3 regions of the Peribacillus phoenicis genome follow, and region 3 is predicted to be linked to each of the others. Evidence: predicted binding sites of a transcription regulator. Region 3 holds the regulator's gene; each other region holds the start of a gene.
What was found. Region 3 encodes Rex, which represses fermentation and respiration genes when NADH is low (regulators of the CRP and FNR family bind a similar motif). Its sites were predicted from a motif close to TTGTGAAATATTTCACAA; they were not measured.
Positions count from the first base shown of each region.

Region 1 (7,654 bases), on a different contig from region 3:
GATGTTGATTGGTTCGTACCGCATAGTGCAAATTTAAGAATGATCGAGTCAATATGTGAAAGAAGCGGCTTTCCAATCGAGCGAACTTTATATAGCTTAGTGGAGTATGGAAATACTTCTTCAGCAACAATTCCATTAGCTTTAGAAATAGGATTAAAAGAAGGGAAGGTCAGTGCTGGTGAGAAGGTTTTATTATATGGTTTCGGCGGTGGGTTAGCTCAAGCCGGATTGCTTATCAATTGGACCTTATAACACTTTTTCTACAACTAATAACTGAGTTTGTACCGGAAGAAGGCCTCTCATTGGGGGCCTTCTTAAAGTATGATTCTTTGCAGAATTATATATTCAAGGTAAGGTAAAAAATATCTTTAAAGCGATGCAGGAACATGACCTTCATTTGAACTACAAATAATGAGGAAATGATATCTATAAAGAACAGTTTCCGTTATGTTTTTTACTCACGGAATCATCCTGAAGAATGGGGAATTGCAAAAGCCGCAAGAGTAATAAATGCTTCGTGAAATTAAGGAAGCGATCTTACAAGGCTTTTCTCTGCCACTTTCGTGTTAACTGGCTGCAATTTTTTAAAATTTTACCTTTCTGCAGCAGTTCCGAAAAATTAATCTGATTCCCTTGATATATCAATGTTTTCTCCGGTGTCACTCATAAGTTGCATAGTAATGCGCTTATTACTATCTTTACTTTGCATAATTCATCTCACAATACTAGGAGCAGGAAAGGCGATGAACTCATTATGATTTTTAGCGAACGGTTAAAAAAAGAACGGGAAAAAAGAAATTGGTCACAAAATGATCTTGCGGAGAAGATTCATGTGAGTCGCCAATCTGTGTCCAAATGGGAAACGGGAAAAAATTATCCTAGTATTGAAGTACTCATTAATTTAAGTGATTTATTTCAAATTACGGTAGATGAATTATTAAGGAGTGACGAGGAATTGAAAGAAAAAATAATAAGGGAAAGTAAGCAGTTAGCATTTCCAAAAAGGAAAATGTTTTTTGATATCGTATTTTTAATAGGAGCATTTTTGTTAGTGTCCAAATTAATTATCTTTGGACTTAATAAATTTGCCGGCACAGATATTACCATTTTAAAAAGCATGCCAGTTTTAGCGAATTTTTTACCATTTGCTTTGATGGTTATTGGCGGTATTGGTTCAGATTATTTGAAGGATAAATATGTAGATTGAAAGAACTCTGCTTATAAAACTGATTAATGAATCACAAAATGGAATCTTGTATTTCCTTTGTTGGGGGCAGGAAAACTTTTTGATTGAACTTGATCATAAAAGAACAGAACCTTTGGATTTCAGGTTCTGTTCCTATTTCTTATTTGAACTTTTGCACTTCTTCTTGTCCCTCGAATTTGTTATCTTTCAATATGCCGATTTCTTCAATATGGTTTCGTGCCGTTTCATCCCCTAATTTATAAATGAGGGCATAAAGCCTTTTCATGGCTGCATCGTATTTATCATTTGCTCGGTCATGATGATAAAGAAGGTAGGGCACATGTGAACGGGCATATGCCTCCAGGTCATCTGTCCGGTGTTCCTCCAAGCATTGTTTCAATTCTGCAAGTTCCTCATCGGTTGCGTGTACAGTGAAGCTTGGATTCTCTTCAAGTTTTTGTGCGAGTACGTCGCCGCTGACCAAATCGACATGATAGGTCTGTTTTTCCTGCATCATTCTGCGATCATCCTTTCTAGCGTTTATCTATTCTGTACCACTATTTGTAAAAAGTTAATCATCAATGTAAACATTTCCTTAATGAAAAAGATAGGAAATAGAGGTATCGGATTTCTTATCAAATGGTATAAGATGAATTTACAGAATAATATGGAAAATTAAGGAGTGATATAGTGAAGAGGTCAATCATGGTTATTTTTTTGGTGTTGATTGCTTCAGGCTGCGTAACAAGGAATTATGATTCCAATATGGATTTAGGGAAAAGTCAGTTGAATGAGGAAAATTATTTAGAAGCCCATGAGGCATTTGTATTAGCTTATAAAGAAGCAAAAACACCGGAATCAAGGGAGTTAATGGATCTTTCAGGTTTTCTGGCGAGTGGAATGAAGAAATACGACGAACAGGATTTTGATTCGGCCAAAAGCGATTTTGAAGAAGCAACCGCATATAAAGCAAAATACCGGGAAGGTAAACTAATGGTTTCAAAGGCGGTGGAAATGCAACCGGTATCAGAATCCGCCACGATTGAAGAAGTAGAGGGAAATGACAAGGCGGAACCGGCGGAGGAAGCAACTGTGGACGGAACCATTGGATCCAAACTAGAAGATGAGGCGGCAACGGATACAATAGGCAAAGAAGAGAGCAAGGCTTCGGTTGGAACATTAAGTAAATCTCAGGCAGAGAAGCTTGTGATGGATTATGTGGACATGGAAAATTTTCCGAATTTGGATATCGAATATGATCATGATGCTGAAAAGGGAGATTACATTTTTCATGTTTTCGAGGTGGATGAACCTAGTCAGAAAAGTGGCCACAAAACCACTTGGGGCTGGTATGGAGTGAATAAAAAGACTAAAGAAGTTTATGAAGTCTTGTAGGATAACTGTATGGTCGAATTGAAGGCCCCTGTTGAGGCCTTTTTATTTTGCAGTGCAGCAGCAAATTACAGGATTCGATATAATTTTATAATTTTTGTGAAAATGTTGCCCTATTCTTATTTTCTTAAGAATTTTTTAATATTTCCTGTTTATGATTGAGTCAAGTAAAGGATAAAGGAAAATCATAGGAGGGATAAAGATGGAGAATTATAATGGTGATGAGCAGGTCAGAGTGAAGGCAGAACGGAAAAAGGGAAAGTCTCTTTGGCTAACTAGCCTTGTTTCCGGAACGGTTGCTTCTATGGTTACATCGTCTGTATTTCTATTTGGCGGGGACTTTATAGATCAAGGGAGTAGTTCAGTGAATGAGTCAACCGAAACGGCAGGTGTACAGCAAACGGAAAGTGTTGAAAAAGATAAAAGTGTCACGGCGGAAAAGTTATCGACGAGTACTGATTCAAATGATAGGGCCGAGATGGTCGAATCAGCATCCAAATCGATAGTCGGGGTCGTGAATTTACAGGAGATGCAAAACCAGAACCCGTACCAGCGGCAAAGCACGGAGAGCGAAACGGTTGAGAGCGGCACCGGCTCAGGGGTCATCTATAAAAAAGCTGATGGGAAAGCCTATATCATCACGAACAATCATGTTATTGAAGGAGCTAAGGAAGTCGAAATTTCATTGTATGATGGACAAAAGGCAACGGCAGCTGTTGTAGGGGCTGATGCTTTGACGGACTTAGCGGTTTTGACAATTGATGCCTCGATGGCACCTGAGGGAATTAAATTCGGGAATTCCGATAGCATGCGTCCAGGTGAAGAAGTATTGGCAATTGGCAATCCTCTTGGACTTGATTTTTCACGATCGGTTACACAAGGGATCGTCAGTGCGACCGGACGCTCCATTTCAGTCGATACCTCGGACGGGGAGTGGGAACTTGATGTCCTTCAAACAGATGCAGCGATCAATCCCGGCAATAGCGGGGGTGCATTGATCAACACCGCTGGGGAAGTGATCGGGATAAACAGTTTGAAGATTTCCGAAAACGGTGTGGAAGGCTTAGGGTTTGCCATACCAAGTAATGATGTGATTCCGATTGTTACGGAGCTGATTGAAAATGGAAAAATCACGCGCCCATATTTAGGAGTCAGCTTGGCCAGTATGGAAGAACTGCCGCAATATTACATTCAAAATGTTCCAGAAGCCGTAAAGTCCGGCGTAATGGTGACGAGTATAGAAGCGGGATCGGCTGCGGCGAATGGAGGGCTTAAGCAACAGGATATCATCGTTGAGATTGATGGAACGAAAATTGATACTGCTGCAGCATTAAGGAAATACTTATATTCAGATAAGAAAATCGGCGATAAAGTAAAGGTTAAAGTATATCGAGGCACTGAAGAGAAAACGGTAACGATCACCTTGCAAAAACCATAGAAAGAGGTAAGGCCCCTGATTATTCAACAGGGGTCTTTTATTGGAAGTTTTTTTATAGTATTCAAAAGGTTAATATCGGAAAAATAGATAGTGTATTTGCCCTGTTTTTGCAGTTTGTTCATATAGTCTTGAATACCTAAAAGTGAATGGTGGCGCCTTCTATTTGTCAAGGTTTTCATCGTTGATATGTTAAAAAATAGAAAAGATTTGACAAATTTGTGAAATGTCATAAAATAGAAAGAAAGGGGATGAAATTATGGAAGCTAATCAGAAGATGTTAGATGCAGTTAAATGGGTATCGGGCACAGGTTGTGTAATCGGAATTATTATTTTTGCTTTAAGTTTCTTTGTAAGCGATTACAATAAGGATTATATATTTACCGCTGTTGGAATCGCCATCACATTAAGCGCAGCTGCCATTTTTCTAGTTGGTATATTTTTTGTCCTGACAGAAGAAATGGTAATGAATACACATAAAGGCAAAAGAATTGAACCGGAAACGACTAAAATCATAAAAATGAAAACAAAGGCTAAAGCTCCAACAAACAGAAGTACAGAATTCAGTAACTAAAACGAGGAATACAGGGCAATATACTGTTTTTCTAAACAGAACTAGTTGTTCTTTTGCCTAACTTGCTGAATTTGAGTCATCTTGATCTCAATCAATGAATACGCTTTCATTTTATGTATATCAGAATCGAATTACCGATTTGTTACATTTTAAACTATATCCACGAGAAAAGGACACTTTAAGAAGTCCTTTTTTCGTGGATTTTTTTCTATGTACTTTTAACTAAAAATTCAAAAGGGATACAGGTATCAATATGGGGTTATAGGACAGTGGGTTTTGCTAAAGGGGATTTGATAGAACCACTTCTACCAAGCCTATTGCTAAACGGCTGTTTTAAAAATACTGACAGGCCATAAGGATTGCGAAAGAACCCAATTTCATTTCAAACTCGTCGTTTCCTTATATATATATAATATTGACCTGTGTTGGATCATAAGGATATTGAAGCATGGAGACAATATCGTGTCCAATGTGTCTACCATTTACCAACCTCCATGGCCGAGTGAAAAAAATCCGTTTTAAATCATGTTTTCTAACGATAAATACCTAATTGACAGGATAGGTAATATAATTCATAATCTTTAAGAGTTTTGAGGCAATATACACAGTGAATATAATGTGAAATTTTTATTTCATTATATTAGAGTAATATTAAATGGAAAGAGGATCGGTACTATCTGCAATCCTGTACTGATAAGTGAATTTTCAAAGGCAAGATATGAAACATTTATTATATTTCATTTGCTGAAGATTTTCGAACATTTCAGTTCATTTACCATCTTCTTACTGCTCTTTAATGAACTTTATGTGACAGATGTCACTTTGTATTGTCTTTTTTTAGACTTGGGATTAATATTGGTATGTCGGGGTTTGTGAACATGGTAACACTTTGTCCGAATAATTACCAATTGGAATTTTATTATGTAAGAAAGGGGTAGTACTATGAAAATAAAATGGGCTCTATTAACTATACTTTTTACTATTGCCACTGTGCTAACCGGTTGCGATAACCCATTAATGGTCTTGGACCCTAAAGGGCCGGTAGCTGCAACACAAGCAGATGTTATTATGATTTCGATATGGACAATGGCCTTTGTCGTCCTTGTCGTTATGGTACTGTATATCTTCATGATAATGAAATATCGTGCTTCCAAACAACGTGATGATTATGAACCGCCTCATATTGAAGGAAGTAAGGTTCTTGAAATAATTTGGGTTGCGATCCCAATTCTAATCGTCGCTTTCCTATCCGTTGTTACTGTTAAAACAACAAATGAAGTTGAGGCAACACCTAAAGGATACGGTGATCAGGAACCTTTAATTATTTATGCTTCATCTTCCAACTGGAAGTGGCATTTTAGTTATCCGGAAGAAGATATCGAAACAGTCAACTATCTGTTTTTACCTACTAACCGACCAATTGAATTTAAACTTTACTCATTCGGTCCAATCTCAAGTTTCTGGATTCCGCAACTTGGAGGACAAAAATACGCGATGTCGGACATGGTTAATACGTTGCACTTAGCAGCTGATGTACCAGGAGAGTATATGGGTCGAAATTCAAACTTCAGTGGTTCAGGTTTTGCTCAGCAAACGTTCAACGTTAATGTACTGTCTGCAGAAGAATACGATAAGTGGGTAGATGAAATTAAAGCTACTGCTAAACCGATTACTGAGGAAAAATTCAATGAATTATTAAAACCTGGTCATGTGGGACAATCCACTTACACTGGAACTCACTTAGAGTTTTCTCCAGCTCCTGAAGGGGAAAATGCTGGTCATGACCACGGATCTTCTGATAAGGAAGAAAATGCTTCCAAGGATTCACACGAGGAACATTCAGAACACAGCAACATGAATCATGATCACTAAGAATTAATTTCGTTCGATAAAACAACTAGGTTTACAAGATAAGGAATATTTTCCTGAAAGGAGTCACAAAAGTATGGATTACTTTGATCGATTTGCCGTACCTCATCCAAGTCCTGCGATTTATGCATCCATGGTTGCCATTGGTTTAACCATGATTGCGGTTGTTGCCGGAATTACCTATTTTAAAAAATGGGGTTACTTATGGCGTGAGTGGTTAACAACGGTTGACCATAAACGTATTGGTATCATGTACATCTTGGCAGCACTGCTTATGCTTTTCCGTGGTGGCGTCGATGCTCTTATGATGCGTGCTCAAACGGCTATTCCAGATAACGGTCTTTTGGATGGACAGCATTATAATGAGGTATTTACAACACACGGGGTCGTCATGATCCTGTTCATGGCTATGCCATTTATCATTGGGTTAATGAACATTGTCACACCATTGCAAATTGGAGCGCGTGACGTAGCATTCCCACGTCTGAACGCAGTAAGCTTCTGGTTATTCTTCATGGGGGCAATGCTATTTAACATCTCTTTCGTAGTCGGTGGTTCTCCTGATGCAGGTTGGACATCTTACTTCCCGCTGGCAAGTAACGATTTCAGTGAATCAGTAGGTTCGAACTATTACGCGATTGCAATTCAAATAGCTGGTATCGGTACATTACTGACTGGTATCAACTTTATCGTAACAATCTTGAAAATGAGAGCACCTGGCATGAACTTAATGAAAATGCCAATGTTCACATGGTCTATCTTGATCACAAACTTCATTATCGTTTTTGCTTTCCCTGTATTGACAGTGGCACTTGCGTTGATGACAATGGATCGTCTATTCGGAACTCAATTCTTTACGATGGCCAATGGCGGTAGCGATATGCTTTGGGCGAACTTGTTCTGGGTTTGGGGACATCCTGAAGTTTATATAGTAATTCTTCCGGCTTTCGGTATTTACAGTGAAATCATTTCGACATTTGCACGTCGTAACCTGTACGGGTATAATTCGATGGTTATCTCCATGGTAGCTATTTCTACTCTATCTTTCATTGTATGGGCTCACCATTTCTATACAATGGGTCACGGTGCAATGGTTAATGGTATCTTCTCGATTACCACGATGGCAATTGCCGTCCCGACTGGTGTTAAGATTTTCAACTGGTTGTTCACACTTTGGAAAGGTAAAATCGTGTTTACC
Region 1 is NZ_JBDFMF010000001.1:137,938-145,591, forward strand. Features, by position in the region: gene ABC374_RS00705 (ketoacyl-ACP synthase III) at 1-252, shown strand, start outside; gene ABC374_RS00710 (helix-turn-helix domain-containing protein) at 755-1,207, shown strand; gene ABC374_RS00715 (hydrolase) at 1,347-1,703, opposite strand; gene ABC374_RS00720 (hypothetical protein) at 1,892-2,581, shown strand; gene ABC374_RS00725 (S1C family serine protease) at 2,781-4,016, shown strand; gene ABC374_RS00730 (hypothetical protein) at 4,273-4,587, shown strand; gene qoxA (cytochrome aa3 quinol oxidase subunit II) at 5,530-6,459, shown strand; gene qoxB (cytochrome aa3 quinol oxidase subunit I) at 6,533-7,654, shown strand, end outside.
Region 1: a site for Rex is predicted at 5,393-5,410, ahead of qoxA (cytochrome aa3 quinol oxidase subunit II). Genes of this name have one in related genera too.

Region 2 (7,654 bases), on a different contig from region 3:
GCCTGATACAAGGGAATCTTTCGGTTTCCCATCCCTTTCCAATGAAAAATTGGCACTATTGTTGACTGCATAATAAATGGGGCCGGCAGGAAGTCCTCTTTTTTCCAAAAAGAATTCATCAACGGACTCCAGTTGTAAATATACCCCTTTACAAGAGCCGTTACGGTATAAGTCAATATGCTGGCTATAGGGGGAAAGAACTCCAAGGTCTTGGAAGTAATCGAGTGAGAGTTTATTACGAATGAGGGAAGGATCTTTGTATTCGGCATTGAGATGGATTTTGTGGGCGCCAAAGAATTTTTCTGGGTCGATGAAATCAATCCAATAGGATCTTTTCCGGAATTTTCGGGTATAAGAGCCCCGATAGGCAATATCGATATCATAAATGTCGTTTTCCACTTTCAAATAGGCGGGAATGGGGTCATTACTCCATACGTCCGCACGTAAATCTTCCAGATCTTCTTCTTCAATCATTAAGAAATAAGATGGAATATGATAAGGCATACACTCACCTTCCTTTCTTGAAGATGTATTAAGGTCAAGCGCAAACATGTAATGTATGAAAAAATTCAACTTAATCAACCAGAGATTGATTAAGTTGAAGCATCTAAGAATTAACTACTATCTTCTTCTTTTTTTCTTTCCACATCCAGTGGAAGTACTTGAAGTAGATGTTTTGCAAGTAGATGTTTTGCAAGTGGATGTGCTGCCAGTGGATGTGCAGCCAGTGGATGTGCTACCAGTGGACTTGCTACCAGTGGACTTGCTACCAGTGGACTTGCTACCAGTGGACTTGCTACCAGTGGACTTGCTACCAGTGGATGTGCAGCCAGTGGACTTGCTACCAGTGGACTTGCTACCAGTGGACTTACTTCCAGTGCACTTGCTACCAGTGGATGAGCTACAGCTGCTGCTGCTGCCAGATGAACCGCATTTTCCTTTTTTTCCCTTTTTTCCTTTCGCCATAAAGACCCCTCCTTTAATAAGGTTAATTACATGATATGCAGAATGGTACAAACTTGAACGTTGGTTAACGACAAACGGGCTAATAAAAATGGCGGAGAGTAAAATAGTAATGTAGAGTTATGGCAGGACAATTCAATTAGGGTGTCCGCCTTTTCTGAAATGAAAAATGCCCCTTACTCCCAAATGGGAATAAAGGGCATGTACCGTGAACATGTCACGGCGATCATGAATTAATAAGCCAAGCTGAATAGGGCTTTGATGTGTGATAGATAGCGAACATTACTTGCTTCTTTCATCAATGTAGCCGGAAGACCTTTAAGTGATGTGTTATTGGCCCCAACCGTTGCCACCGCATCCTTACGGCCAAGGCTCGCAAGTGTACCTGAGTTTACAGGTGAAAATGCTTCAAGTTTCTTGCCTTCAAAGGCTGCAAATAGGTTGTAACCAACAAGCTCACCCATTTGCCAAGCATTTTGAGCAGTAGGAGCGTATGGACGGCCGCCTTCTGGAGGGAAAGCAACGGCACTGTCCCCGACGACGAATACGTCTTTATGGGATTTGGATTGCAAGAACTCATTAACGGTTGCTTTGCCGCGGTCCACTTCAAGGCCTGATTCGCCTACGATAGGAAGAGCCGCAACTCCGCCTGTCCAAACAAGCGTATTGGCCGTTATCGTTTGACCATCTTTCAATTCGATTTGATTGCCTTTAACACCGGTTACAGGCAGACCTGTCAAGAATTCAACTCCGCGTGCTTCCAGGCTTGTCATCGCACGTTCGATTAAGTGGTCAGGCAGGACTGGAAGGATTTTTGGACCAGCTTCCACAAGCTTGATTTTCAAGTCCTTGAAGTCCACTCCGAACTTTTTGGCGATTTTAGGGAAATGATCCACGATTTCACCGATTAGCTCAACGCCCGTCAATCCGCCGCCGCCGATTACGATGGTTGCGTCCGCTTCATTATTTGTTTGTGCATATTCGCGAATGCGATCTTCGATATGTTTGTAGATCTTGTTTGCATCATTTACGGATTTCAAGACCATGCTGTTTTCCTCAAGTCCCGGAATGCCGAAGAATCCTGTTTGGCTTCCCAAAGCAACAACCAGGGCATCATAAGATAAAGTGGAACCATTGGCAAGTTTCACTTCTTTGTTATCGACTGAGAAAGACTCCACTTTGGAAATGACAAGGTCGATATCTTTTCCTTTGAAAAGCTTTTCCAACGGAATGGAAACGGCTTGTTCGGAAATGGATCCGCCTGCAAGACGGTGCAATTCGGTGATGATTTGGTGCGTTGGAAATTGGTTCACCACTGTAACCTGCACTTCATCTTTTTTGTAATATTCACGTACGGATAAGGCAGATAGCAATCCAGCGTAACCCGCACCTAAGATGACGATTTGTTTTGACATAGTTAATCCCCCGTCCTTACTGATTGAAAGTTTATCAAATTATTTTTGGTTTTTACGTTCTGAAGAGACTTCAAGAAAAGCTTGGGCGAAACGGAAAAGCTTTTGTGCTTGCGGATCTTTCATCATTCTTAACAGACCAAAAAGACCGATCACATCAGTATTCGCTTCTGCACGATCCTTAGCTTCAATGGCATTAGCCGCAAGCCCTTTCACTGAGCCCACTACAGGTGTAGCGATCTCCGAAATGGCGCTTACCGTATCATTTTTCAAAACATCATCAGTCGCAACCGATTGAGCGAAATCATAAGACTTTGTTAAAATATTCACTAACTCAGTCAGTTTTGGTAACTGCTCAACTAAAGTGTTCAATGATTCCTGAACCTCAGGCTTTAATAATTGGTCCAGTACATCTAATTGTTTTTGGCGGGCATTAAGTTGTTCAGTTTGTGATTGGGTAATCGTTTCTGACATATCCAATTCTCCTTTGCAATAAGCATTTTGTTGAGGTAAATAGAAAAACTTGTAAAATATTACACAATGTGTGACAAGAAAAAATACTAACAAAAATGTAATAAATGCTATCCTATAGTATATCCCTTTAGTGGCTTGAAAACAGCTGATTTTTTAAAAAAGATTCATAAAATAATCTTTTCCTGCTTATTTTAAGTACAGATTCTAATGGGGTATCCCAGAATTTACCTAAAATGAACTTTAAGAGGGTGTCTAACATCGAAGCCTGTCATACATATTTCCATCTTGATTTGCCATCCTAAATGATGGAGGTGAAAAAATGTGACTGATTCAGAATCTAAACTTACAGAAGAGAATAATGATAAGAAGCTTCATAAACTGGTTGGCAGTATGGAATATACAAAAGCACAACTATTGGAAGGTATGAATGGAATTTCTGAAGTTTACCTCAAAAACAGTGAGGAAGGCACATCGGAAACACCTGATAAATAATATTATTGTGTAAGCATAGCGAAACAGTTATGCTTACTTATTTTTGTAATAAATCCCACTCTTATTTCTCAAACTACAGTTGTTTAAATATTCTAAAAATACACTTGACTTTATCATGAATTGACGTAAGATAAAGTATATAGCCATGGTGTAAACAAGTAGAAATTCTACTCTGCCATCGCCTAAAATGGACTCGGTGACTTAAAAGATGAATCTATAAATAACTGTCGAATCTAATAGACTTCGCCGCCCAGCGAAGCTAAACCTAGATCAAAAACCAGTTATATCAATTATTTCTTATTGATATGACTGGTTTTTTTATTTCATCATTCATCTTGTTCCGTTTTTGGCCTAAGAAAATCCAGCGGCTGGCTGATACTCTTTCACACAGTTCTATTAATCGGTGCAATGGGCGCAAGGCAAAGTATTTTAAATCTTGTAGCAGGGGTGGGAGTTATATGATAGGTACGAAGGATACTAGGCTGGCAATTGATGTAGGCGGAACTTTTACGGATGTGTTCGTTTTTGATGAAAGTACGAAGGAAATTTCAATTACGAAAACGTCGTCGACTCCTTTGAATCCAGAGATCGGTATTTTGGATGGAATTGCGAAAGCGGAAATAGATTGTGAAAATATTAAAGTTTTTTCCCATGGCACAACAGTGGGCACCAATGCCTTGATTGAAAGGAAATTGCCAAAGACAGCATTGATTACATCCGCTGGCTTTCGGGATGTAACGGAAATCCGCCGAGGAACCAAGCTTGAGTTATGGGATACATATGATGATGTAGCCAAACCGTATATCCAAAGAAGAGACCGTTTTGAAGTGGAAGAACGCATCGACTTTGCAGGGAATGTCTTGACGGAAATCAATGAAGAGGAAGTACGGTCACTGGCAAGGAAATTAAAAAGACGCGGTACCGAATCCATTGCGGTTTGCTTCATGAACGCATATGTAAATGGAAGCAATGAGGCGAAAGTAAAACGAATCATCCAGGAGGAACTCCCGGATGTTTATATATGCATTTCAAGTGAAGTCCTTCCTGAGATTTTTGAGCATGAGCGCATGAGTACGACGATCGTCAATGCGGTTTTAGGACCGACTGTCAGCAACTATATTAAAACCCTTGAAGGTGAAATGACTAAACGGGGATATGAAGATGACATATTAGTGCTTCACTCCGGCGGAGGGGTAATGACATCCCAAACCGTTCCCCGTTATGCAGCAAGACTTGCAAGCTCCGGCATCGCTGCAGGTGCGATTGCCAGTAAACATATCGCCCAGCTTTGCGGCTTTAATAATGCCATTGGGCTGGATATGGGGGGAACGAGCACCGATATTTCCTTGATGCATGAAGGTGATTTACGAATTACGAAAGATTGGTATATCGAGTATGGATATCCGATAGGGTTCCCAAGCATTGAAATCTTGACGATAGGAGCAGGAGGCGGAAGTTTAGCTTGGGTGGATGAAGGCGGTTCTTTACGCAATGGCCCTCAAAGTGCAGGGGCGGTTCCTGGACCTGCTTGCTATAGCAGGGGCGGAGTGGAACCGACCAATTCCGATGCCAATATTGTCTTGGGACGGCTTGGCACCAAACTATTGGATGGACAAATGGAACTGGATAAACAAAAAGCGATTGAAGTCGTGGATAAGATCGCCAAGAAATTTGATTATACGATTGAAGAAGCGGCGAACGCCATCACACGGGTGGCCAATGCCAATATGTGTGATGCCCTAAGGCTGATTTCAGTCAGACGGGGATACGACCCGCGCGACTTTGCACTTGTGGCTTTCGGCGGGGCTGGGCCCTTGCATGGAGCGTACTTGGCCAAGGAAATGGAAATCCCGACCGTCATCATCCCGCCGCATCCGGGTGTAGCCGCCGCAATGGGATGCCTGTTGGTCGATGTTCGTCATGATATCTCAAAAACCTATGTCAAGAACGTCAAGGATGTATCGTTAAAGGATTTAGAGAAGGAATTCATCGGAATGGAAAAAGAGGCCGCGGAGTTATTGCAAGAAGAAGGGGTCGCTAAAGAAGCTTCCACATTGATGAGATATATTGACATGAGGTATATGGGACAGTGGCGTTCATTGGCGATAGAAGTCGATTGCCCGATTTCTTCTTTGGAAGAGACCCTTGACCGTTTCCATCAAGAGCATGAACGCGAATTTTCTTTCTTCGATAAAGAACAGACCGTGGAAATTTACGGACTGCTCGTTACGGCTATCGGAACTGTGCCAAAACCTGAATTCCCGACTTATGAACCTGGAGGCACACTTGCAGATGCCTTGAAGGAAACGCGTGATGTCTATTTTGAAGAAGAGGGATATGTAAATACGAACGTCTATAACCGGGAACTCATTCCGGCCTTTTCAGAAATCACGGGCCCTGCCATAGTGGATCAGCTTGATACAACGACTGTCATACCACCAAATTTCACGGCAAAAGTTGATAAATACAGAAACTTGATTCTTTCCCAAAATAAATAAAAAGAGGTGGATTTCATTGTCGAATAAACAGTTAGTTGGCCAATCTGGAGTTGGAACAGGCTTAGATCCGGTGACATTTGAAGTGATAAAAAATGGCTTCGTTAACCTTGTAGATCAGATGGCGGAACAAATCCTTCGGACATGCTATTCCTTCGTCATTTATAATCGGGATTTCAGCTGTGCTCTTTGTGATGCAGAAGGAAATACAGTCATGCAAGGGACGCAGGATATTTCGGTCCATGTAGGTACATTGCATCTAACGGCAAAGGCGGTAATAGAGGACTTCAAGGGTGATATCCATCCTGGGGACGTATTCTTGGTCAATGACCCGTATCGAGGCGGCACTCATTTCAATGACACACGGGTCCTCTTGCCTGTCTTCCATGAGAACAAGCTCATTGCGTTCATGCAGACGAATGGACACTGGGCCGACATGGGGGGATCGACACCTGGCTCCTTTGATATCAATGCCAAGGAACATTTCGGCGAGGGGGTAAGGATTCCGCCGCTTAGGATTTATAGTAAAGGAACATTTTTAAAAGATGTGGTCAATGTGCTCGCTTTGAACATGCGCGTCCCTGAAGAACGTGTCGGAGATTTGCGTGCTCAAGTGGAAGCGGCCAAAGTAGGGGAGCGCCAGTTGTTTGCCATCATCGAGAAGTATGGAATCGATACGACTTTGTCCGCCTTTTCGGAAGTGCAGAATTATGTGGAGCGCCTGGCCAGGGCCAAGGTTGCTGCTTTACCGAATGGAACCTGGGAGACCGTTGATTATATTGATATGGACCCGGAAGCCGGAGACGGTCTGATTCCAATCCGAGTTAAGATGACCATCACGGATGACGAGATCCTTTATGATCTTTCTGGATCGCATTCTTATATCGGCTGCTTTTTGAATGCCGGTTTCGGAGCATCTTTATCAGCGGCATACTCAGGAACCAAGACATTCTTTCCTGAAATACCCCTGAACTCCGGCTTTTACAGAGTGGTGAAAATCGAACTGCCGGAAAACTCCGTAGTCAATGCCCCGGCACCGATTGCCGTAACCGGTTTTTGTTCAGGGGCCTATGAAAAAATCATGAGTGCGTGCTTCGAACTCTGGTCCAACATCATGCCGGAAAGAGCGATCGCATGCTCATTTAACCTGGAGTATTTACTTATCGGCGGTTGGGATCAACGCCAGGAGCAGGATAAATACTTCATGTGGTACGACTGGATGGCAGGCGGTCATGGAGGCCGCTATGATCGGGACGGTGTGAACGCCACTTCGCCGACATTCGGTTTGGGACTCAGCGTACAGCCATGCGAAGGACAAGAGAGATTGTCGCCAGTCGTGACGATGAAGCATGAAATCATTACCGACTCTGCCGGACCGGGTAAATACCGCGGTGGTTGCGGTGTAGAAAAGGGCGGTACACTCACCAATGTCAAAAACACGGTCATGTCCTATTGCTGTGACCGTTCCCGTTCAATAACATGGGGGATTTTTGGAGGGCTTCCTTCTTCCCCTCATGGAGCATGGCTGAATCCCGGCAAGGAAGACGAACGATATTTAGGTGCGATTTTCTCAAATGTAAAAGTACAGCAAGGGGATTCCTTTGTGCGTCCATCCGCTGGGGGCGGGGGACTGGGAGATCCGCTTGAAAGAAGTCCCGAAGATGTTTTGGAAGATGTTATCGATGAGTATGTTTCAATTGAGCGAGCTAAAAAAGATTATGGAGTCGTGATCAAGGAAATCGATAAAGATATCGATTTATTCGAAATAGATCTTGAAGCAACGAAACAAGCTAGGGCTTATATCAGAAACAACCGCAA
Region 2 is NZ_JBDFMF010000001.1:553,672-561,325, forward strand. Features, by position in the region: partial or broken gene ABC374_RS02830 (CotH kinase family protein) at 1-504, opposite strand, end outside; gene ABC374_RS02835 (hypothetical protein) at 599-1,000, shown strand; gene ABC374_RS02840 (NAD(P)/FAD-dependent oxidoreductase) at 1,197-2,378, opposite strand; gene ABC374_RS02845 (helical membrane plugin domain-containing protein) at 2,418-2,849, opposite strand; gene ABC374_RS02850 (hypothetical protein) at 3,171-3,341, shown strand; gene ABC374_RS02855 (hydantoinase/oxoprolinase family protein) at 3,800-5,839, shown strand; gene ABC374_RS02860 (hydantoinase B/oxoprolinase family protein) at 5,856-7,654, shown strand, end outside.
Region 2: a site for Rex is predicted at 2,899-2,916, ahead of ABC374_RS02845 (helical membrane plugin domain-containing protein). Genes of this name have one in related genera too.

Region 3 (7,654 bases):
GAAGTGCTGTACCACCACCGGCTACGATACCTTCTTCAACAGCGGCACGAGTGGAGTTCAATGCATCTTCAATACGAAGTTTACGTTCTTTCAATTCTGTTTCAGTAGCTGCACCGACTTTGATTACCGCTACGCCACCAGCTAATTTAGCAAGGCGTTCTTGTAATTTTTCACGGTCGAATTCAGAAGTTGTTTCTTCTAATTGAACACGGATTTGGTTTACACGAGCTTGAATTTGAGCTGTATCTCCAGCTCCTTCAACGATCGTTGTATTTTCTTTTGTAACAACCACTTTAGACGCACGGCCTAATGAATCGATTGTTGCAGATTTAAGGTCAAGACCGATTTCTTCAGTGATTACTTCGCCGCCTGTAAGAGCTGCGATGTCTTCAAGCATTGCTTTACGACGGTCACCGAATCCAGGAGCTTTAACCGCAACAGCGTTGAATGTTCCACGAAGTTTGTTCACAACAAGAGTTGCAAGCGCTTCGCCTTCTACATCTTCAGCAATTAATAATAGCGGTTTACCTTGTTGTACAACTTGCTCAAGTACAGGAAGGATTTCTTGGATATTCGTGATTTTTTTATCTGTGATCAAGATATATGGATTTTCTAGTACAGCTTCCATTTTATCTGAGTCAGTAACCATGTATGGAGATGCATATCCGCGATCGAATTGCATACCTTCTACTACGTCCAATTCAGTTGTGAAACCTTTAGACTCTTCGATTGTGATGACGCCGTCGTTACCAACGCGCTCCATTGCTTCCGCAATCAGTTGGCCCACTTCTTCATCAGCTGAAGAGATGGCAGCAACTTGTGCGATAGATTCTTTGTTTTCAACAGGTTGGGAAATGGCTTTCAATTCTGCGATTGCAGTATTGACCGCTTTCTCGATTCCTTTACGGATACCCATTGGGTTAGCACCAGCTGTTACGTTTTTAAGACCTTCGCGGATCATCGCTTGTGCAAGAACCGTTGCAGTCGTTGTACCGTCACCAGCTACGTCGTTTGTTTTGCTTGCTACTTCAGCAACCAATTTCGCACCCATGTTTTCGAATGCATCTTCCAATTCGATTTCTTTAGCAATCGTTACACCGTCATTAGTGATAAGTGGTGAACCGAATTTTTTCTCAAGAACCACGTTACGACCTTTTGGTCCAAGCGTTACTTTAACTGCATCTGCAAGTGCGTCCACACCACGAAGCATGGAGCGGCGAGCTTCTTCACTAAATTTAATTTCTTTAGCCATTTATAAGTACCTCCCTAAAATTTTAAGAAAATTTTCGTTCAGTTAAGTATGATGTATAATTAGCCGATAACAGCTAGAATGTCGCTTTCACGTAAAATTAAGTATTCAGTGTTTTCGTATTTAACTTCAGTACCTGCATATTTTGAGAAGATAATTAGATCGCCTTGGGCAACCTCTAAAGCAACACGTTCGCCATTTTCAAGGACACGGCCAGTACCAACTGCTACTACCTTACCTTCTTGCGGCTTTTCTTTAGCAGTATCAGGAAGAACAATACCGCTTGCAGTTTTTTCTTCAGTTTGAACTAGTTCAATAATAACGCGATCACCTAATGGTTTTAACAAGTGAAACAACCTCCTCATATTCTCTTGATAATTTGTTACATGATTATTAGCACTCTTCATCATCGAGTGCTAACACATTTATAATATTAAATAAACCGAGCCTTTTTTGCAAGTATCTTATTGAAAATTTTTTATTAATTTCTGATAAATTACGGGTAAACTACTTTAGCATAATGATTTCCTTAACAAAGTTATTTAAATGTTTCGTTAGGGGTACCTTTAAGTGGTGTTCTGCCTCAATTTTTGATACCATTTTGGAGTATGCGTTTATAGCTTGTCCCCATATCAGGAACGTTCCGAGCGGAATGGGTGACTATAAAAGGAGTTTTCATTTTTGAAAAAAGAATATTGGTTCGTCATCATCACCTATATTGCCATGCAATTATCCAGTATTGTTGGGGTACCCATTTTCATGCTGATCGGGTCTTATACCGGAATGCCGGCTGATGAACTCCAAGTGAAATCTGCAGCATACTGGATAGTTTTCAGTTTTCTCGCTGCTTTATTCTTGATTCTTTTTTTAATGAGAAAAGATATGAGGGAAAAGTTGGACACGAGAAATCAAACTTCCGTTTCCATGTCCATATTATGGGCAATTGCAGGAGTGTTCATGGCTCTTTTTGCGCAAAGCATTGCCGGCAGCATTGAACAGATGCTTGGGGTGGAGTCTGAATCTGAAAATACGCAGCAACTCATTTCACTCATTTACAAAGTCCCCATGGTCATTTTCGTCACTTCAGTAATTGGACCTATATTGGAAGAATTAATTTTCCGGAAAATCATTTTCGGATCACTTCATAAACGCTTTAACTTCTTTATTTCAGCTTTAATCAGCTCAGTTATTTTCGGCTTGGCGCATGGTGAATTTGAACATCTTCTTTTATATACGGCAATGGGCTTCACTTTTGCTTTCCTTTATGCAAAAACAGGCCGCATTCTCGTATCAATGAGCGCTCATATTGCGATGAATACGCTTGTTATCATCCTTCAAGTGGTATATCGGGAGGATATAGAGAAGATGATAGATACTGCACAGGCCTTCATCGGAGGTTTATTATGAAACGTCAATCACCCTTATTCATGGGCATCATCTATGCAGGCTTAGGAGCTCTTTTTACCGCTATCGCGATTCAAACCGTCAATTCTTCTGGATGGGGGCTCTTCGCCTACATACTTGTCCTTATTGCGACTCTTGACTTTGGATCGGGCTTACGCATGATCATGCTGCACTTTAAGATTAAAGCCGCACAAAAAAATAAGAAAAAATAAAAAAACGCTGCAAAGATGCAGCGTTTTTTTCATTCCTCCAAAGCGGCTTCTTCCACAACAGGATAATGTTTCAGGAAGTAGATGAGCGACTGAAGCTCCACGGCCAGGTCAATGTGGTGAACCCTTATTGATGGAGGCACGGTCAGCCTTGCAGGTGTAAAATTCAATATTCCTTTTATATCAGCTTTGACTAAACGATCGGTTATCGTCTGGGCTACCTGTGCAGGCACTGTCAATATAGCGGCAGTGATATTATTTTCCTGCAATAGTGTATCGATTTGATCCATATGATAGATGGGCACATCAGCTATTCGCTTGCCGACTTTTTCTTCAGAAACTTCGAAAGCCATTTCAATTTTTGTATTATTATTTTTCATGAAATTGTAATTTAAAAAAGCGGTTCCTAAATTTCCTACCCCGATTAAAGCGACTTTGGTCAATTCATCTTGATCTAGTGTTTTTCTAAAGAAGGATAATAAATAATTGACATTGTAGCCGTAGCCTTTTTTCCCAAGCGCGCCAAAGTAGGAAAAATCACGGCGTATGGTGGCAGAATCCACTTTTACAGCTTCGCTTAGCTCTGCCGAGGAAACTCTTTGTTTGCCTGAGGAATGTAAGTTCTTTAAAAATCGATAATACAATGGCAACCTTTTGGCTGTTGCCTGCGGTATCTTTGGGTCATGGTTCATTGTTCTTCCCCGCCTTCACACATGCTTTTCAACTTAATCTCTATCTGTTTGTTTTACTTGTCTTTTATAATCGTTACTGGAAACTCCGCCTGTTTTCTCCACTAAGAATGTAGGCCCGATCACCATTCCCTTATCAATGGCCTTACACATGTCATAAACTGTCAAGGCAGTCACGGATGCAGCTGTTAACGCTTCCATTTCCACACCTGTACTTCCTTTTGTCTTAGCTTCCGTTTCAATCCTAAGCCTGTATCCTTGTTCTTCTTTTTCCCACTCAAAGGCTATATTGACCCCTTGCAGAGCAATGGGATGGCACATCGGAATGATATTGGATGTATTTTTGCTGGCCATTATTCCTGCAACCTGTGCAACAGCCAGTACATCACCTTTTTTCATTTTCTGGTTCGTGACCAATTCATATATTTCATCATTCAATAAAATGCTCGATTGAGCCACTGCCGTCCGGGTTGTTTCAGGCTTAGCACTCACATCGACCATTTTGGCCCTGCCCTGTTCATTAAAATGCGTTAAGTCTCCCATTTAAGTAACCCCTCCTAAATCATACACTATTATTCCACTTTATGTAACAGCTTTTGTTTACCATGGAACCAAGCTGTTGCCGATAATAACTAAAATACGTTACACTAACTATAATCAATTGAGGTGAAATCTATGATTTTATTACAAATCAATCAACTATCGAAATATTATGGAGCTGAACTTATTTTATCAAATATGAAGCTCGAAGTTCAAAATAAAGATCGAATTGCACTTGTCGGCCGAAATGGCGCCGGAAAATCCACTCTGCTAAAAATCATAGCCGGGCAGCTTTCCCATGATGGCGGTGAAATTATCAAACCAAAAGGCGTCACAATCGGCTATATGGCCCAGGATACGGGATTGGAATCCGAACTGACCATTTGGGATGAGATGCTGACCGTATTTACGGACCTGATAGAGCAGGAAAAGGAACTGCGTCGCCTTGAGGCTGATATGGCCAGACCTGACATCTTTGAAAACGAAACGATTTACCAAAAAGTGCTGAATGAATACGATACTTTGATGGTGGCATTCAAAGAGAAGGGCGGTTATCAATATGAAGCGGATATCCGTTCCGTATTGCATGGGCTTCAGTTTGCTGACTTTGACTATTCTACCCCAATTTCCACTTTAAGCGGCGGGCAAAAAACAAGGCTTGCATTAGGAAAGCTGCTTTTAAGGAAACCGGATATATTGATTCTGGATGAGCCGACGAACCATTTGGATATCGAAACTCTATCTTGGCTTGAACAATATTTACAAGGCTACCAGGGAGCTGTGCTCATTGTTTCCCATGACCGCTATTTTTTAGATAAAGTAGTAAACCTGGTATATGAGATTTCCCGGAATAACATGAAAAAATACCATGGTAATTATAGTTCTTACCTAGAGGGAAAAGCGGAAGATTATGAGCGGGACATGAAACTGTTCGAGAAGCAGCAAGGGGAAATCGAAAAGCTTCGCGACTTTGTCCAACGTAATATCACAAGGGCTTCCACCACGAAAAGAGCACAAAGCAGACGCAAACAGCTCGAAAAGATGGATGTATTGGACAAGCCGCAAGGTGATGAAAAATCCGCGAATTTTTCTTTCCAGATTGAAAGGCAAAGCGGAAATGAAGTACTCCGCCTCCAGGACTTGGCTATCGGATACGAAGGGGAAACGGTATCAAGGAATATAAATTCCCGGATGACAAAAGGAGAGAGCATAGCTCTTGTTGGCCCAAATGGAGTTGGAAAATCAACGTTATTGAAAACGATCATTTCTAAGCTGCCTGCGCTTTCTGGGGAGTTCCGTTTTGGAACGAACGTAGAAGTCAGCTACTACGATCAAGAACAGGCTAACCTTGTTTCCAATAAACGCGTACTCAATGAATTATGGGACGACTATCCCCTTAAACCGGAAAAGGACATCCGCACCGTACTCGGTAATTTCCTATTTAGCGGGGACGATGTTTTGAAAACCGTTTCCACATTAAGCGGGGGCGAAAAGGCTCGGCTTGCTCTAGCCAAAATGATGATGCAAAAAGGTAATTTTTTAATTCTTGATGAACCAACGAACCATTTGGACCTCGATAGTAAATTGGTGCTTGAAAACGCATTGATCGATTATCCGGGTACTATTCTTTTCGTCTCACATGACCGTTATTTCATAAATCGGATAGCAACGAAAGTGATAGAGCTCTCCAAAGACGGCAACGAAGAATTCCTCGGTGATTATGATTACTATTTAGAGAAGAAACAGGAGCAAGCGGAAATCCAAGCACTTGAACAGCAGGATCAGGCTAAAACTTTAGATGCAGCTGTAGAAAAAATAAATTACAAAATTGATAAAGAAGCAAAAAAAGCAGAACGCCAGCGAAAACGGCGCATTGAGGAAATCGAGGCAGCCATGGAGCGTCTTGAAACCGAAATAAGCGAATATAATGACCTCCTTTGTGATCCAAATGTTTTTCAGGACCACGAAAAAGTGATGGAAGTCCAAACAAAGCTTGATAATGCACAGGAAAAATTGGACCAACTGCTCGAAGAATGGGCTGAACTGGAAGAATGACAAAAGACCGGGTCAATCGACTCGGTCTTTTTCACTTCAAATTAAAAAGTTATCCACAAACTTGTTAACAAACTACTTACCGTTCATTAGCCAATAATTTGAGTTATACACATTATCCACAGAAACATATCCACTTATCCACAAAAACACCACTTTATACACATGCAGTATGATAATCAAAAAAACTTTATCCACAGAATATTCTATTATTTTATTAACACGATAAAAAGACAGGATGCCGAAATGCGGGATCCTGTCTTCTCTCAATTAAAATGCTTCTATATCCAATCCAGGATTTCCGTTCAAATCCAAACCAGATCGTTTTCCTTTTTCAAACATGACACTGCCAGCAGCACCGATCATGGCGGCATTGTCCGTACAAAGATAGAGGGGCGGAATGGATATATCCATAGGTAAATCCTTAAAAGCTTCCGTTAATGCTTCCCTAAGGCCTTTATTTGCCGCAACTCCTCCAGCAAGCAATACCTGCTTCACATTATATTCCTTTGCAGCTTTTACAGCTTTCATTACAAGCACTTCTATCACGCTTGCTTGGAAACTTGCCGCTAAATCTTTAGGTTCGATTTTTTCCCCGCGCTGTTCTGCATTATGCAAAGTGTTGATCACCGCCGATTTCAATCCGCTGAAAGAAAAATCATAGCTGCCATCCAACCATGCCCTAGGCAGTTTCAAAGTTGGTGAGCCTTCTTGCGCAAGCCTATCGATATGAGGACCGCCAGGATAAGGGAGCCCCAATGTTCGAGCCACTTTATCATATGCCTCTCCTGCTGCATCATCCCGCGTCTCCCCTATCACCTTGAAAGAACCTGGCTCTTCTAAAAGCACCAATTCCGTATGACCTCCCGAAACGACTAAGGAAAGCGCAGGATATTCGATCTCCTGAATAAGCCGATTTGCATAGATATGACCAGCGATATGATGCGTACCGACAATCGGTATTCCATGTGCGAAAGCTACAGCCTTCGCCGCATTCACGCCTATTAATAGTGCCCCAACAAGACCCGGGCCTTCTGTAACGGCAATGGCATCCAAGTCTTCATATGTCACACCAGCTTGCAGCAGTGCTTCTTCAAGAACAATCGTAATTTGTTCTACATGATGACGGGAAGCTATTTCTGGGACGACACCGCCAAATCGTTTATGGCTTTCGATTTGTGAAGCCACGACATTACTCAGTATCTCCGTACCATTTTTTATGACAGCTGCCGCAGTTTCATCGCAGCTCGTTTCAATACCTAATATAAATTGATCTTTTTTCATGAAAAATTCACCCACATAACATAAGCATCTTCTTGATTGTCTGTATAATAATTTTTTCGGATTCCGCCCTTTTGGAAACCTAGTTTTTCATATAGCGAAATGGCTACTGCATTACTGACACGGACCTCAAGCGTCATCCTCACCACACCCATCGAAATGGAGATTTCGATCATCTTCCTGAGCAAAGCTTCTCCTAGCTTTTGCCCTCGGTATTCTGGCAATATCGC
Region 3 is NZ_JBDFMF010000004.1:104,610-112,263, forward strand. Features, by position in the region: gene groL (chaperonin GroEL) at 1-1,252, opposite strand, end outside; gene groES (co-chaperone GroES) at 1,312-1,596, opposite strand; gene ABC374_RS27620 (CPBP family intramembrane glutamic endopeptidase) at 1,931-2,656, shown strand; gene ABC374_RS27625 (YdiK family protein) at 2,653-2,865, shown strand; gene ABC374_RS27630 (redox-sensing transcriptional repressor Rex) at 2,895-3,554, opposite strand; gene moaC (cyclic pyranopterin monophosphate synthase MoaC) at 3,588-4,094, opposite strand; gene ABC374_RS27640 (ABC transporter ATP-binding protein) at 4,227-6,146, shown strand; gene tsaD (tRNA (adenosine(37)-N6)-threonylcarbamoyltransferase complex transferase subunit TsaD) at 6,414-7,427, opposite strand; gene rimI (ribosomal protein S18-alanine N-acetyltransferase) at 7,424-7,654, opposite strand, start outside.